DNA from 2 places in the Pseudonocardia sp. EV170527-09 genome. Region 2 is predicted to be linked to the other one. Evidence: riboswitches for the same ligand, from Rfam matches in the RefSeq annotation. Region 2 holds a riboswitch; the other holds the start of a gene.
What was found. Region 2 has a riboswitch for thiamine pyrophosphate ahead of FVA95_RS00450 (ABC transporter substrate-binding protein). Riboswitches for the same ligand answer to the same signal wherever they lie in the genome.

Region 1 (6,129 bases), on a different contig from region 2:
GCTCCTGGACCCGTGGCAGACGCCGGGCGGCACCACCCGCGCCGCCGGAACGGGCCACGGCCGGTTCCGCCGGGTGCGGGTCACCCGCAAGACGGTCGTCGTGTCCGCGGTGCTCGGCGTCGTCACCTTCGCGGTGTCGATGTTCCTGATCTCGGGCATCGAGTTCGTGAAGGGCTCGTCGCTGTCCGGCTCCTCCGGCACCTCGGTGAGCAACGTCGTCCGCGGCGGCGCGCCCCCGGCCCAGCAGGAGAACGACCGCGGCGAGGGCTCCGGGGCCGACTCGTCGACGTCGTCGTCGAGCTCGACCTCCACCGAGGAGCCGAGCACCAGCACGTCGGAGTCGACGACCAGCACCCGCGACCGGGACTCCGGTCAGGACGGCTCGGGCTCGTCGAACCCGCTGCAGGACGGGCTGAACCGGGTCCTGCCGACCCAGCAGCCGGGCTCCGGGCAGGACTCGGGCGGCCAGAACTCCGGCGGCCAGAACTCGGGCGACCAGGGCTCGGGCACGCAGAACTGACCCGCGTCCCGCGGCGCCGTCACCCGGCGTCGCGGGATCGGCGCGGTCGGGCCTCAGACCAGCCGGGCCCGCAGCGCCGCCGCGGCCGCACGGGGGTCCTCGGCCTCGGTGATCGCCCGGACCACGACGATCCGGTCGGCGCCGGCGTCGAGGACCTCGTCGAGCCGGTCGCCGTCGATGCCCCCGATCGCGAACCACGGCCGCGACGGGGCGCGCCCGGCGACCGTGCGGACCAGGTCCAGGCCGGGCGCCGGGCGTCCCGGCTTGGTCGGGGTGGGCCAGCAGGGACCGACGCAGAAGTAGTCCACGCCGTCCTCGTCGGCGGCGGTCAGGGTCTCCTCGGGGCTGTGCGAGGACCGGCCGACGAGCACGTCGTCGCCGACGACCCGGCGCGCCCACGGCACCGGCAGGTCGTCCTGGCCGAGGTGGAGCACGTCGGCGCCCGCGGCGAGCGCGACGTCGGCGCGGTCGTTCACCGCGAGCAGTGCGCCGTGCCGGCGGCAGGCGTCGGCGAGCACCTCCAGAGCAGCGAGCTCGGCGCGCGCCTCCAGGGGGCCGTCGGGCCCGCCCTTGTCCCGCAGCTGGACGATGTCGACCCCGCCGGCGAGCGCGGCCTCGGCGAACTCCGCCAGGTCACCACGCGCGGTGCGGGCGTCGGTGCACAGGTAGAGGCGGGCGTCGGTGAGGGCGTCGAGCCGGGCGCGACGGGTGTCCCGGGTGCCGGGACGGGTATCGGTGTCGGACACGGCTCGCAGGCTACGGCGTAGCCTGTGCCGCGGACGACGACGAACCACGGGAGCCCGGGCAGCGGGCTGAGAGGGGACCCGCGACGCGGTCCCGACCGTCGAACCTGATCCGGGTCATGCCGGCGCAGGGAGTGAGGTGGATCCGATGAGCGCGAGTGCCGGACGGCTGGTCGTCGCGGGGGCGGGCGCGGTCGGCCTGTCCCTCGCCCGCGCGGCGGCCCGCGACGGCTGGTCGGTGACCGTGTTCGACCCGGCTCCCGGTCGCGGCGCGTCCTGGGTGGCCGGCGGGATGCTCGCCCCGGTCACCGAGGCCTGGCCGGGTGAGGAGGACCTGCTCGCCCTCGGGCTGGACTCGGTCGCCCGCTGGCCGGAGTTCGCCGCGGCCCTGTCCGCCGACGCCGGCACCGACGCCGGGCTGCACCCGGAGGGCACCGTCGTCGCCGCGACCGGGTCGGGCGACCGCGCCGAGCTGACCGCGCTCGCGGACTACCTGGAGTCCCTCGGCCGTGGCGTGCGCCGGCTGACCGGCCGCGAGCTGCGCCGGCTCGAACCCGCGCTGGGACCCGAGGTCCGCGGCGGCCTGTCGGTGCCCGACGACCCGTCGGTGGACAACCGGCGGTTGCTCGCCGCACTGGCGACCGCGGCCGAGCGGGCCGGGGTCGTGGTCTCCGACCGCGGGGTCGCGCGTGTGCTCGACGACGGCGCCCGCGTCACCGGCGTGCGCCTCGCGGACGGGGCCACGGTCGCGGCGGACGCGGTCGTCGTCGCCGCAGGGGCGCACTCGTCGTCGCTGCACCCGGTGCTCGACGGGCTGGTGCGCCCGGTGAAGGGCGAGATCCTGCGGCTGACCCGGCGCGCCGGGGCGCTGCCGCCGCCGTCGCGGACGGTGCGGGCGCTCGTCGACGGGCGGGCGGTCTACGCCGTGCCGCGGACGCTGCCCGGGTACGGCGACCTCGTCGTCGGCGCGACGACGGCGGAGAACGGCTTCGACACCGACGTCACCGTCGGCGGGGTGCGCGACCTGCTGCGCGACGCCGAGCGGATCCTGCCCGGGATCGCCGAGTACGCACTCACCGAGACCGCCGCCGGGCTGCGGCCCGGCAGCCGGGACAACCTGCCGCTGATCGGGCGCACCGGGCCCGACGGGCTGATCGTCGCCACCGGGCACGGCCGCAACGGGATGCTCCTGGTACCGGTGACCGCGGCGGCAGTGGCGGCGCTGCTGCGCGGCGACGACGTGCCCGAAGCGGTCCGTGCTGCGGACCCGCGACGGTTCGTCCCGGCCGCCGCCGGGGCGCGCGAGGAGGGGAACCACTGATGTTGATCGTGCTGAACGGCGAGCACCGCGAGGTCGACGCCGACGCCGACCTCGCCCGGATCCTGGCCGAGGCCGGGCTTCCGGAGCGGGGGATCGCCGTCGCCGTCGACGGGGAGGTCGTGCCGCGCACGTCATGGGCCGGGCACCGTCCCGGCGACGGCGCGCGCGTGGAGGTCCTGACCGCGGTGCAAGGAGGATGACGATGGCTGTGCAGACCGACAAGCTCGCCTTCGGCGATCACCTCTTCGACTCGCGGCTGGTGATGGGCACCGGAGGGGCGGCGAACCTGGAGATCCTGGAGCGGGCACTGGTCGCGTCCGGCACCGAGCTGACCACGGTGGCGCTGCGCCGGGTCGACGTCGCTGGCGGGACCGGGTTGCTGGACCTGCTGCGCCGCCTCGGGATCGCGGTGCTGCCGAACACCGCGGGCTGCCGCACCGCGGCCGAGGCGGTGCTCACGGCGCGGATGGCCCGCGAGGCGCTGGAGACCGACCTGGTGAAGCTGGAGGTCGTCGCGGACGACACGACCCTGCTGCCCGACCCGGTCGAGCTCCTCGACGCCGCCGAGCAGCTCGTCGACGACGGCTTCACCGTGCTGCCCTACACCAACGACGACCCGATCCTCGCCCGTCGCCTGGAGCAGGTCGGGTGCGCCGCGGTGATGCCGCTCGGCTCCCCGATCGGCACCGGGCTCGGCATCCGCAACCCGCACAACATCGAGATGATCGTGGCCGCCGCGGGCGTGCCGGTCGTGCTCGATGCCGGGATCGGCACCGCCTCGGAGGCGGCCCTGGCGATGGAGCTGGGCTGCGACGCCGTCCTGCTCGCCACCGCCGTCACCCGCGCCGCCGATCCGGAGCGGATGGCGCGCGCGATGCGGCGGGGCGTGGAGGCGGGGTGGGACGCCCGGCACGCCGGCCGGATCCCGCGCCGCTACCGGGCGCAGGCGAGTTCCCCCGACGTCGAGGGCTGAGGGCCGGAGCGTTCCGCGGAACGCGCGGGGGTGGCTCAGGCGGGGGTGACGCCGTCGGCGTGCCGCCGGGCCAGGGCGCGGTAGAAGTCCGGGTTGGTCCGCACCCACCAGCGGGCCTGCTCGGTCAGCTCGCCGCGCTCCTTCGCCGCGGAGCCGAGCATCAGCCGGTCGGCGGGCAGCTCGGAGTTCGGCGTGACCGTCGACCCGGCGGCGACCATCGCGCCCTCGCCGATCCGGGCACCGTCCTGCACGGTGCTGCCGTTCCCGACGACCGCCCGCGCCCCGATCACGGCACCGTGCACCACGCAGAGGTGCCCGATCGTGGCGCCCTCGCCGATCTCGGTGACCGGGTCGTCGCCGCCGTGGAGCACCGACCCGTCCTGCACGTTGGCGCCGGCACGCACGACGATGGGCCCCAGGTCGGCGCGCAGCACGGCGTTGTACCAGATCGAGGCACCTTCCTCGACGCGCACGTCCCCGACGAGCGTCGCGGTCGGGGCGACGAAGGCGTCCGGGTGCACGGTGGGGGAGAGGCCCTCGAGGGCGAACAGCGGCATGGTCGACAGCGTCGCACCCCGCTCCGTGGTTCTCCCGGCACCGCAGCCGTGTCGCCGCCCTACCGTGTCGCCGCCCTACCGTGTCGCTGCCGTCGTGTCGCCGGCTCTGTCGCCGCTTCTTCAGCCGCCGGTCATCGCCCTGTCGTCGGCCGGTCGTGGACGCGGGTGTGCAGGCCGAGGTCGGACAGTTCCAGCGCGGCCAGCGCCGCCACGACGGCGGGGTCCCCGGACCGCCACGCCGCCGCCGGGTCCGGCGCGACCCGGACCAGCCGCGACACCGGCACCCGCGACAGCGCCCGCACGGCCAGCAGATCCGGGGCGGCGGCGCGCGCGGCGACGGCGGCACCGGCCCGCCGGGCGTAGCGCAGCCGCAGCGGGAGCCAGCCGAGCAGCACCGGCAGCAGCATCACCAGCGGGACGACGACCAGCGCCCCGGTCGCGAGAGCGTCGACGGCGCCCCCGAACTGCCGCCCCGCGGCGACGAGCTCGGTGCCCGCCCCTGCGGCCGGATCCAACGCGCGGGCCAGGTCGGACCCGATGAACGGGACCGCACCGACCGCCCCGGCGACCCCGGTGAAGGCGTCGGAGACCCGCCCGCCCGCGACGACCAGCGAGTCACCGGGCCCACGCAGCGCGGACAACCCGTCGTGCACGGCCACGCCGGCGGTGACGGCGAGGACCGTCCACAGCACGGCGACGAGGTCGGCGACGACCTGTCGGGCGATCCGGTCGGGGCGTTCGGCGTACCAGCGCATCGGTCCTGTCTACCGGGCCTGCCCGCCGGCACTGTCCACGGAGGCCGGAAACCGGTCGTCGTCGCGGCCCGCCCGTGCTCTGCCGGGCCGGTGGACCGCTCGCCCTCGGCCGCGCCTCCTGGGACGACGCGCCCGCTGTACGCCCGGAGCCCCGACGCCCCTGACCGCGACCGTGACCCCTGAGTGGAGCCACGGCCTCGGTGAGATCGGCGTCGCGCTCCTCGACCGGGCGGGCTTCCGGTACCGCGTTCCGCGGAACGCGGTCCGGCAACTTGTGCGGCCGCCGTCCAGCTCCTCGCACAGTCGGCTTCCGCGCCCTCGCGCGCCGGTGTCTGTGCCGGGCTCCCGCAGGCTCGGTGCGCCGCGGTCCGCGTCGGCTCCCCAGCCGTACCCGTGTGCCTGTGTCCGTGTCGGGCTGTCCGGCGGAGTGCCTCCGGGTTCAGGCCGCGGTGGTGGCCGTCGCGCCGGGCGGGAGCAGGGCGTCCAGGATTGGCTCGGGGTCGAGCCGATCGCCGTACCAGTCAGGGGTGAGGGTGCTGCGATCGATCCGCAGCCGGGCCCGCGTGTTCCGTTCGACGAGGGACTCGGCGCTGCCGTCCAGCGGTCTGCCCGTGGCCTCGACAGGGCTGCCGTCGGGCCGGTGGAACAGCCAGCCCTCACCGGACCGAGGTACATCCGGTTCCCGGCGCGGTCGCTGAGCAGCACCTGGGCCGGGCGTCGCAGGCTAGACGCTCGGCGGTGCTCGCAGCGATCTCGGGGCCTTCGGCGAGGCGTGCGGTGCCGGTCCCTGCGTCGACGACGACCGTCACCCGCGCCGCGCCCCGCTCCACGACCGCGGTGCCGGCCACGCCGGGCCCGCGGACGACCAGGTCCACCAGAGCGTCGGCCCGCCGGGCCGCCAGGGAGTCGACGACCGCGCCCGGTGCCTGCTCCTCCGTGCGGCGGGCCTGCTCGTGGGGGTCGGCCCCGCCCCATCCCGACCGCCGCTCCTCGCGTGCGGCCGAATCGTCGCTGTCGCTGTCGCTGTCGCTGCCGGTCGGGCCGGCGGGAGTCGGGAGCGCTGCGGCGACCCCGGCCTCGATCGCGGCGATCAGGAGGGCGCCGTTCTCGGGAGTGAGCCGGGCTCGTACGACCAGGGATCCGTCGACGTCGTGGTGCCAGCTCACCCCGCGCCGGGCGGCGACGTCGCTCGGCGGCGCGCAGCGTCGACGCACCGCGCGGACGACGGTCTCGACATGGCTCGCGGTCCCGCCCAGGGCG
Region 2 (6,129 bases):
CCTGGGCGTTCTGGATGTCGGGGTCCATGCCCTCGGCGCGCAGCGCCGCGTCCAGCATGGGCTTGTCGAAGCCCTCCCAGCGGGCCGAGGAGTCGGTCTCGGGGAGGATCACCCCGACCTTCACCCCGCCGCCGGACCCGCCGGAGCCACCGCCGGCGGTGTCCCCGCCGCCGCCCGCGCTGTTCTGTCCGCAGCCCGCGACGGCCAGCAGCAGGCCGAGGCCCGCCGCCGCGACCGCCCGACGCAGCCGGGGACCGCGCCCCGTGTTCCGTGCCCCCATCGGGGTCTCCCTCCACGACGTTGTGGACCGCTCGCATGATCACGAACGGGTGAATGTTGCGAGCGCCAACGTATTGGGCGGAACCGGCTCCGCAACAGCCTTCTGAATCGAGACAGTTCCCGTTTCGTCATCACGATCCGGTCACGAACGCCGACTTTGTTGCCCTCCGACACGATCCGGAGCACCGGAACGTCGGCCCTGCCTCAGCCGCGCAGGGTGTCCAGCAGGTCCGCCTCGACCGCGGCCAGCACCGGGTCGGTACGGCGGCGCGGGCGCCCCGCGTCGACGACGAGCTCCCGCACCACCGTCGCCGGGCGCGGCGAGAACACCAGCACCCGGTCCGAGAGCAGGGCCGCCTCCCGCACGTCGTGGGTGATCAGGACCGTCGTCCAGCCGTAGCGGGCGCGCACCGACTCCAGCCAGTCCTGCATCGCGGTCCGGGTGAGCGCGTCCAGCGCGCCGAACGGCTCGTCGAGCAGCAGCACCTGCCGGCCCGCGACGACGGTGCGCAGCAGCGCCGCGCGCTGGCGCATGCCGCCCGAGAGCTCGCCCGGGCGGGCGTCCTCGAAGCCGGCCAGCCCGAACGGCTCGAACAGCGCGCGGGCGCGCTCGCGGGCCTCGCGGCGCGGCACGCGGGCGACCTCCAACCCGAGGGCCGTGTTGTCGAGGACCGTGCGCCACGGGAACAGCAGGTCCTGCTGGGGCATCAGACCGAACGGGGCACCGCGCACCGGGCCGCCGTCGACCTCGACGTCGCCGGTCACCGTCGCCCCGTCGAGGATGCCCGCCAGCGCCCCGAACAGCGTCGACTTGCCGCATCCCGACGGCCCGACGAGCGACACGAACTCCCCCGGTGCGACGTCCAGGCTCACCCCGGACAGCACCGGCAGGTCGCCGTAGGACACCGACAGGTCGCGCACCACGACCTTCACCGCGCACCTCCTCCGTCGTGGTCGGCCACGTACCAGGGCGTGACCAGGCGCTGGAGCAGGAAGGTCAGCGCGAACAACGTCACCGACAGCACGGCGGTGACGCCGACCGCGGCGAGCACCAGGTCGGTGCGGAACTGGTTCTTCTGGAGCTGCATGAAGATGCCCAGGCCGGCCCGGGCGCCGACGTACTCGGCGAAGATCGCCCCGGTCACCGCGTAGGTGATCGCGATCCGCAGCGCCGTGAAGAACGACGGCAGCGCCCCCGGCAGCCGCACGTAGCGGAACCGCTGCCAGCGCGAGGCACCCATCGACCGCAGCAGGGCGGTCGCGGCGCGGTCGGTCGCGGCGAAGCCCTCGATCAGCCCGACCGCCACCGGGAAGAACGTCACCAGCGCGATGACCAGCACCTTCGGCAGCAGGCCGAAGCCGAACCAGATGATGAGCAGCGGGGCGATCGCGACCACCGGCAGCGTCTGCGAGGCCACCAGGAGGGGGGTCAGCGCCCGCCGCAGCCAGGGCGAGAAGTCCACCGCGACCGCCGCGGCCCAGGCCAGCGCCATCGAGACGGTGAACCCGATCAGCGTCACCTGGATCGTCGGGAGGGTGTTCGCCCAGAGCTCGGCCCGGAACGCCCAGCCCTGCTCGACCACCCGCAGCGGCGAGGGCAGCACCTGGGGCCGGGTGCCGGCGAGGGTGACCGCGACCTGCCAGCCGAGCAGCAGTGCGGTGACCAACGCGGCGGCCGGCCACAGCCGGCGGGTCACGGTGCCAGGTAGTCGTTGGTGAACCAGGTCGAGAAGTCCGGCTTCTGCCGCACCGGGGCCCCGTCCGGCCCCGCGACGGTGCCGGTGTCGTAGAGGAACCCGGAGAAGCCGGCCCACTGCTGCGGGGTCTGGAACCCGACGCGGCCCTGCGCGTCGCGCAGGAAGCGCTCGCTGAGCATCTGCGCGCCCCGGTCGACCAGCTCGTCGGAGGTGAACGAGCCGGGGTTGGCCTCCTTCAGCATCCGCGCCGCCGTCGCCGGGTCCTGCGCGGCCAGCGCGTAGCCCTTCTGGACGGCCTGCACGAACCTGCGGGCGGTGTCCGGGTTGTCCCGCAGCCAGGTCGAGTTGCCCAGCAGCAGCACGTTGTAGGAGTCCGGGAAGCCGTAGTCGGTGTAGCGGAAGGTACGGATCGGCTCGCCCCGCAGCTGCGCCTCGATCCCCTCGACGTTGACGAACGGCTCGGTGAAGTCGGCCTGCCCCGAGTAGAGCGCCTCGTAGGCGGCGGTGGACAGCACCTCGGTGCGGAAGTCGCCGCGCCCGCCGTCGGCCCGGATCACGGCCTGCATCTTCTGGTTCTCGCCGGGCCCGCCGAACCCGGCGTAGACCTTCCCGTCGAGGTCGCGCGGCCGCGTGAGATCGGAGCGGTCGGCGCGCACGGCGATCTCGGTGGCCCAGTGCTGCAGGATCGCCATCACCGAGGTGATGTCGGCACCCGCGGCCTTGGAGAAGGTGAACGAGTCCTGGAAGCCGATGCCGAAGTCCGCGGCGCCGGAGCCGACCAGGGTGTCCGGCGAGGTCTGGTTGTAGGGCAGGAACTCGACGTCGAGACCGGCGTCGCGGAAGTAGCCCGCCTGCTGGGCGGCGAACAACCCGATGTGGTTGGTGTTCGGCGTCCAGTCCAGCGCGACGCGGATCGGCCCGCCCCCGGCCGCGGCCCCGGAGCCGTCGCCCGCGGCGCAGCCGGACAGGGCGAGCGCGAGCGCCAGCACGACGGCCAGTGGACGGAGAACACGTGACAGCACGGGGCGGCCTCCCTACGCCGGTGTGACCCGGATCAGGTTCGAACGGTCGGCGGCCGGTCCTGCCGCCCTCTCAGCCTCGGTGCGCGGGCTCCCGCGGTACGTCCGGAGACCTTACGCGGCCCGCCCGGTCCCGCCGGGGCGACGTCGGTCGCACCGGGCCGTCCGGACACCCCCCGTCACCAGAGTCGCGGCTTCGGTCACCTGCGGTGATCGGTCGGGTGCGCCGGGCGAGCCGCCGTCCGCGGCGGTGACCACGATCGTTATCCTCGCCACCACACGCGCGACGCTGTGTCACGGACCCGCTCGCGGGAGCTGACGCGGAAGGGACGAGATGGCGGCCTCGCTCTGGACCTCCGGCACGACCGGGCGGCCGACGCCCGACCCGGCGCCCGCCCTGGTGCGGGTCGCGTTGCAGGCCGGCTCCGTCTCCGTCGCGCACGCGGACGTCGCCGCGATGCTGTCCGGGATCTGCGTCGCGCTGGTGCCCGCCGCACGGGTCGGAGGTGCGGCGCTGCTGCTGCGCGAGCCCGCCGACCCCCGCGACCCCGAGGCCCGGCGGGTCTTCGGGTCCGACACCGCGGCCCTGCGCCTGGGTGAGCTGCAGCGCCGGGCCGACGCCGGGCCGGGCCCCGCCGCCGAGCGCGGCGACCGCACGCTGACCACCCCGGACCTGACCCGGACCGGGCCGCCCGAGCTGGCCGCGGCCGCGGCCGACTGCGGCCTGGTCCGCTCGCTGTCGGTGCCGGTCCCGGTCGCCGGGCGTACCGCGGGCGCCCTGCAGCTGTTCGCCCGGGGCGGGCCCGACGACCCGCTGGGCGAGCGGCTGGTCGTCGCGCTGGCGCCGGTGGTCACCGCACTCGCGGCCCGGCTCACCGACGTCCGCGAGCTGGCCCGGCTGCAGCTGCGCACCGCGGCGTCCGCGGTGCCCGAGCAGTCCGACGCGATCGACCGCACCGCACTGATCCCGGCGGCTCGCCGCTCCCCCGCGGCACCGGTGGCGCCGCGGGTGCCCGCCCAGCGGCAGGCCCGGCACCGCCGGCGCGACCAGACCTGAGCCCGGGGTCAGACCTCCGGGCGGTCCTCGCGGGCCGCGCCCCGTTCGAGGAGCTGCTGGTGCTCCTGCAGGTAGGCCGACGCGCGCTGGCGGCTGACCCCGAACAGCCTGCCGATCCCGGCGATCGACTCGCCCTCGCCGTGCAGCGCGACGGCCTCCTCTCGGCGGAACCGGCCACCCACGGCGCCCAGGCCGTCGAGGGTGCGGGTGAGGGTCTCGACGATCAGCGGCCGTGCCTCGCGCGGGACGATCTCCCGCCAGCTCAGCCCCTGTGCCCGCAGTTCCTGCAGCTCGGCCACCCGTCGGCGGGCCGAGGACAGCGCGGCGACCGACGTGTCCAGCTGGGCCGCGAGGGCGGCCAGCGCGGTGTCGGCGTCGTCCGCGGGCCGGTCGCGGAGGTCCGCTCCGTCGTCCGCACCACGTTCGGTCGTCGTCACGCCGTCGAGCGTACGGGGGCGGCGACGACGGGCGGTGGCCGCGGCGTACCGTGATCCACGCAAGGGGGGTTGCTCCCTCGAACAGGGCAATCCCGACAGTACGTGTGGAGGACGCGCAATGGGCCGGTACGACGTCGTCATCGTCGGCGGAGGATCCGCGGGGGCGGTGCTGGCCTCCCGGCTCACGGAGGATCCCACACGCCGGGTGCTGATGCTCGAGGCGGGCCGCCCCGACCACCGCTGGGACCCGATCATCCGGATGCCCGCCGCGCTGTCCAAGGCGTGGGGCAACCCGCGCTACGACTGGTGCTACGTCACCGAGCCCGAGTCGGGTCTGGCCGGACGGCGGATCGCCGTCCCGCGCGGGAAGCTCCTGGGCGGCAGCAGCAGCATCAACGGGATGGTCTACCAGCGGGCCCACCCGGGCGACTACGACCGCTGGTCCCGTCTGCCCGGCTGCGAGCAGTGGAGCTCGGCCCACCTGCTGCCCTACTTCCGCCGCCTGGAGCGTCGGACGTCCGAGCACGGCACCCCGCTGCCCGACGGCGGCCACGGCCCGCAGGTCCTCGAGCGCGCCCCGGCGGCCGGCCCGCTGAACGCGGCGTTCCTGGCCGCGGCCCAGCAGGCCGGGCACGCGCTGGTCGACTCGACGAACGGCCCGGTCCAGGAGGGCTTCTCCCGCACCGAACGCACGATCTCGCGCGGGCGCCGCTTCTCGGCCACCGACGCGTGGCTGCACCCGGTCGCCGGCTCCCGGCCCAACCTGACCGTGCGCACCGGCGCCCTGGTCCGCGCGCTGCGCACCGACGCCCGCGGCACCCGGGTCATCGGGGTCCGCTACCGCGCCTCCGACGGCACCATCCGCGACGTCGACGCCGGCGAGACGATCCTGGCCGCCGGTTCCATCGCGACCCCGCAGCTGCTCCAGGTGTCCGGTTTCGGCGACCCGGAGCACCTCGCGGGCATCGGCGTCGAGACCCGGGTGGCGCTGCCGGGGGTCGGCGCGAACCTGCAGGACCACCTCGCGGTGCACCTGCAGCACGCCTGCTCCCAGCCGATCTCGCTGGCGCCGCAGCGGGCACCGCACCGGCTGCCCGCCGCGGCGGCCCGCTGGCTGGTCTCGGGCACCGGGGTCGGGGCGAGCAACCACTTCGAGATCGGCGGGTTCGCCTCCACCTCGATGGCCGGGGGCATCCCGGACGTGATGATGCTGTTCGCGCCGGTCGCGATGCGCTTCGCGCCGGACGTCCCGCCGGTCGGACACGGCTACGAGATGCACGTCTCGGTGATGGCGGGCGACGTCCGGGGGACGGTGCGCGCGGTGTCCCGCGACACCGCGCTCCCGCCGCGCCTGGTGCAGAACTACCTGGTCACCGACGGCGACCGGCGTCGCTGGGTGGAGGCCGTCGGTCTGGCCAGGGAGATCCTGAACCAGCCGGCGTTCGCCGACCTCGACGCCGGGGAGACCTTCCCCGGGGAGGCCGTCCGCTCCGACGCCGAGATCCTCGACTGGGTGTCCCGGCGCGCCCAGAACGGGCTGCACCCGACCAGCACCGCGCGGATGGGCACCGACGCCGACGCCGTCGTGGACCCGTCGACGCTGCAGGTGCACGGCACCGAGGGCCTGCGGGTCGTCGACG

Region 1: another riboswitch for thiamine pyrophosphate. It lies ahead of thiO (glycine oxidase ThiO); the one in region 2 lies ahead of FVA95_RS00450 (ABC transporter substrate-binding protein).

What each region holds. Positions count from the first base shown of each region.
Region 1 covers NZ_VRMC01000032.1:685-6,813, forward strand. Annotated here, with positions in the region: partial or broken gene FVA95_RS30825 (hypothetical protein) at 1-520, shown strand, start outside; gene thiE (thiamine phosphate synthase) at 574-1,266, opposite strand; TPP riboswitch at 1,306-1,415, shown strand; gene thiO (glycine oxidase ThiO) at 1,412-2,584, shown strand; gene thiS (sulfur carrier protein ThiS) at 2,584-2,784, shown strand; gene FVA95_RS12270 (thiazole synthase) at 2,787-3,557, shown strand; gene FVA95_RS12275 (gamma carbonic anhydrase family protein) at 3,593-4,114, opposite strand; gene FVA95_RS12280 (hypothetical protein) at 4,246-4,869, opposite strand; gene FVA95_RS12285 (DUF222 domain-containing protein) at 5,526-6,129, opposite strand, start outside.
Region 2 covers NZ_VRMC01000001.1:99,489-105,617, forward strand. Annotated here, with positions in the region: gene FVA95_RS00435 (sugar ABC transporter substrate-binding protein) at 1-280, opposite strand, end outside; gene FVA95_RS00440 (ABC transporter ATP-binding protein) at 484-1,212, opposite strand; gene FVA95_RS00445 (ABC transporter permease) at 1,209-1,976, opposite strand; gene FVA95_RS00450 (ABC transporter substrate-binding protein) at 1,973-2,998, opposite strand; TPP riboswitch at 3,006-3,095, opposite strand; gene FVA95_RS00455 (hypothetical protein) at 3,330-4,052, shown strand; gene FVA95_RS00460 (hypothetical protein) at 4,061-4,489, opposite strand; gene FVA95_RS00465 (choline dehydrogenase) at 4,608-6,129, shown strand, end outside.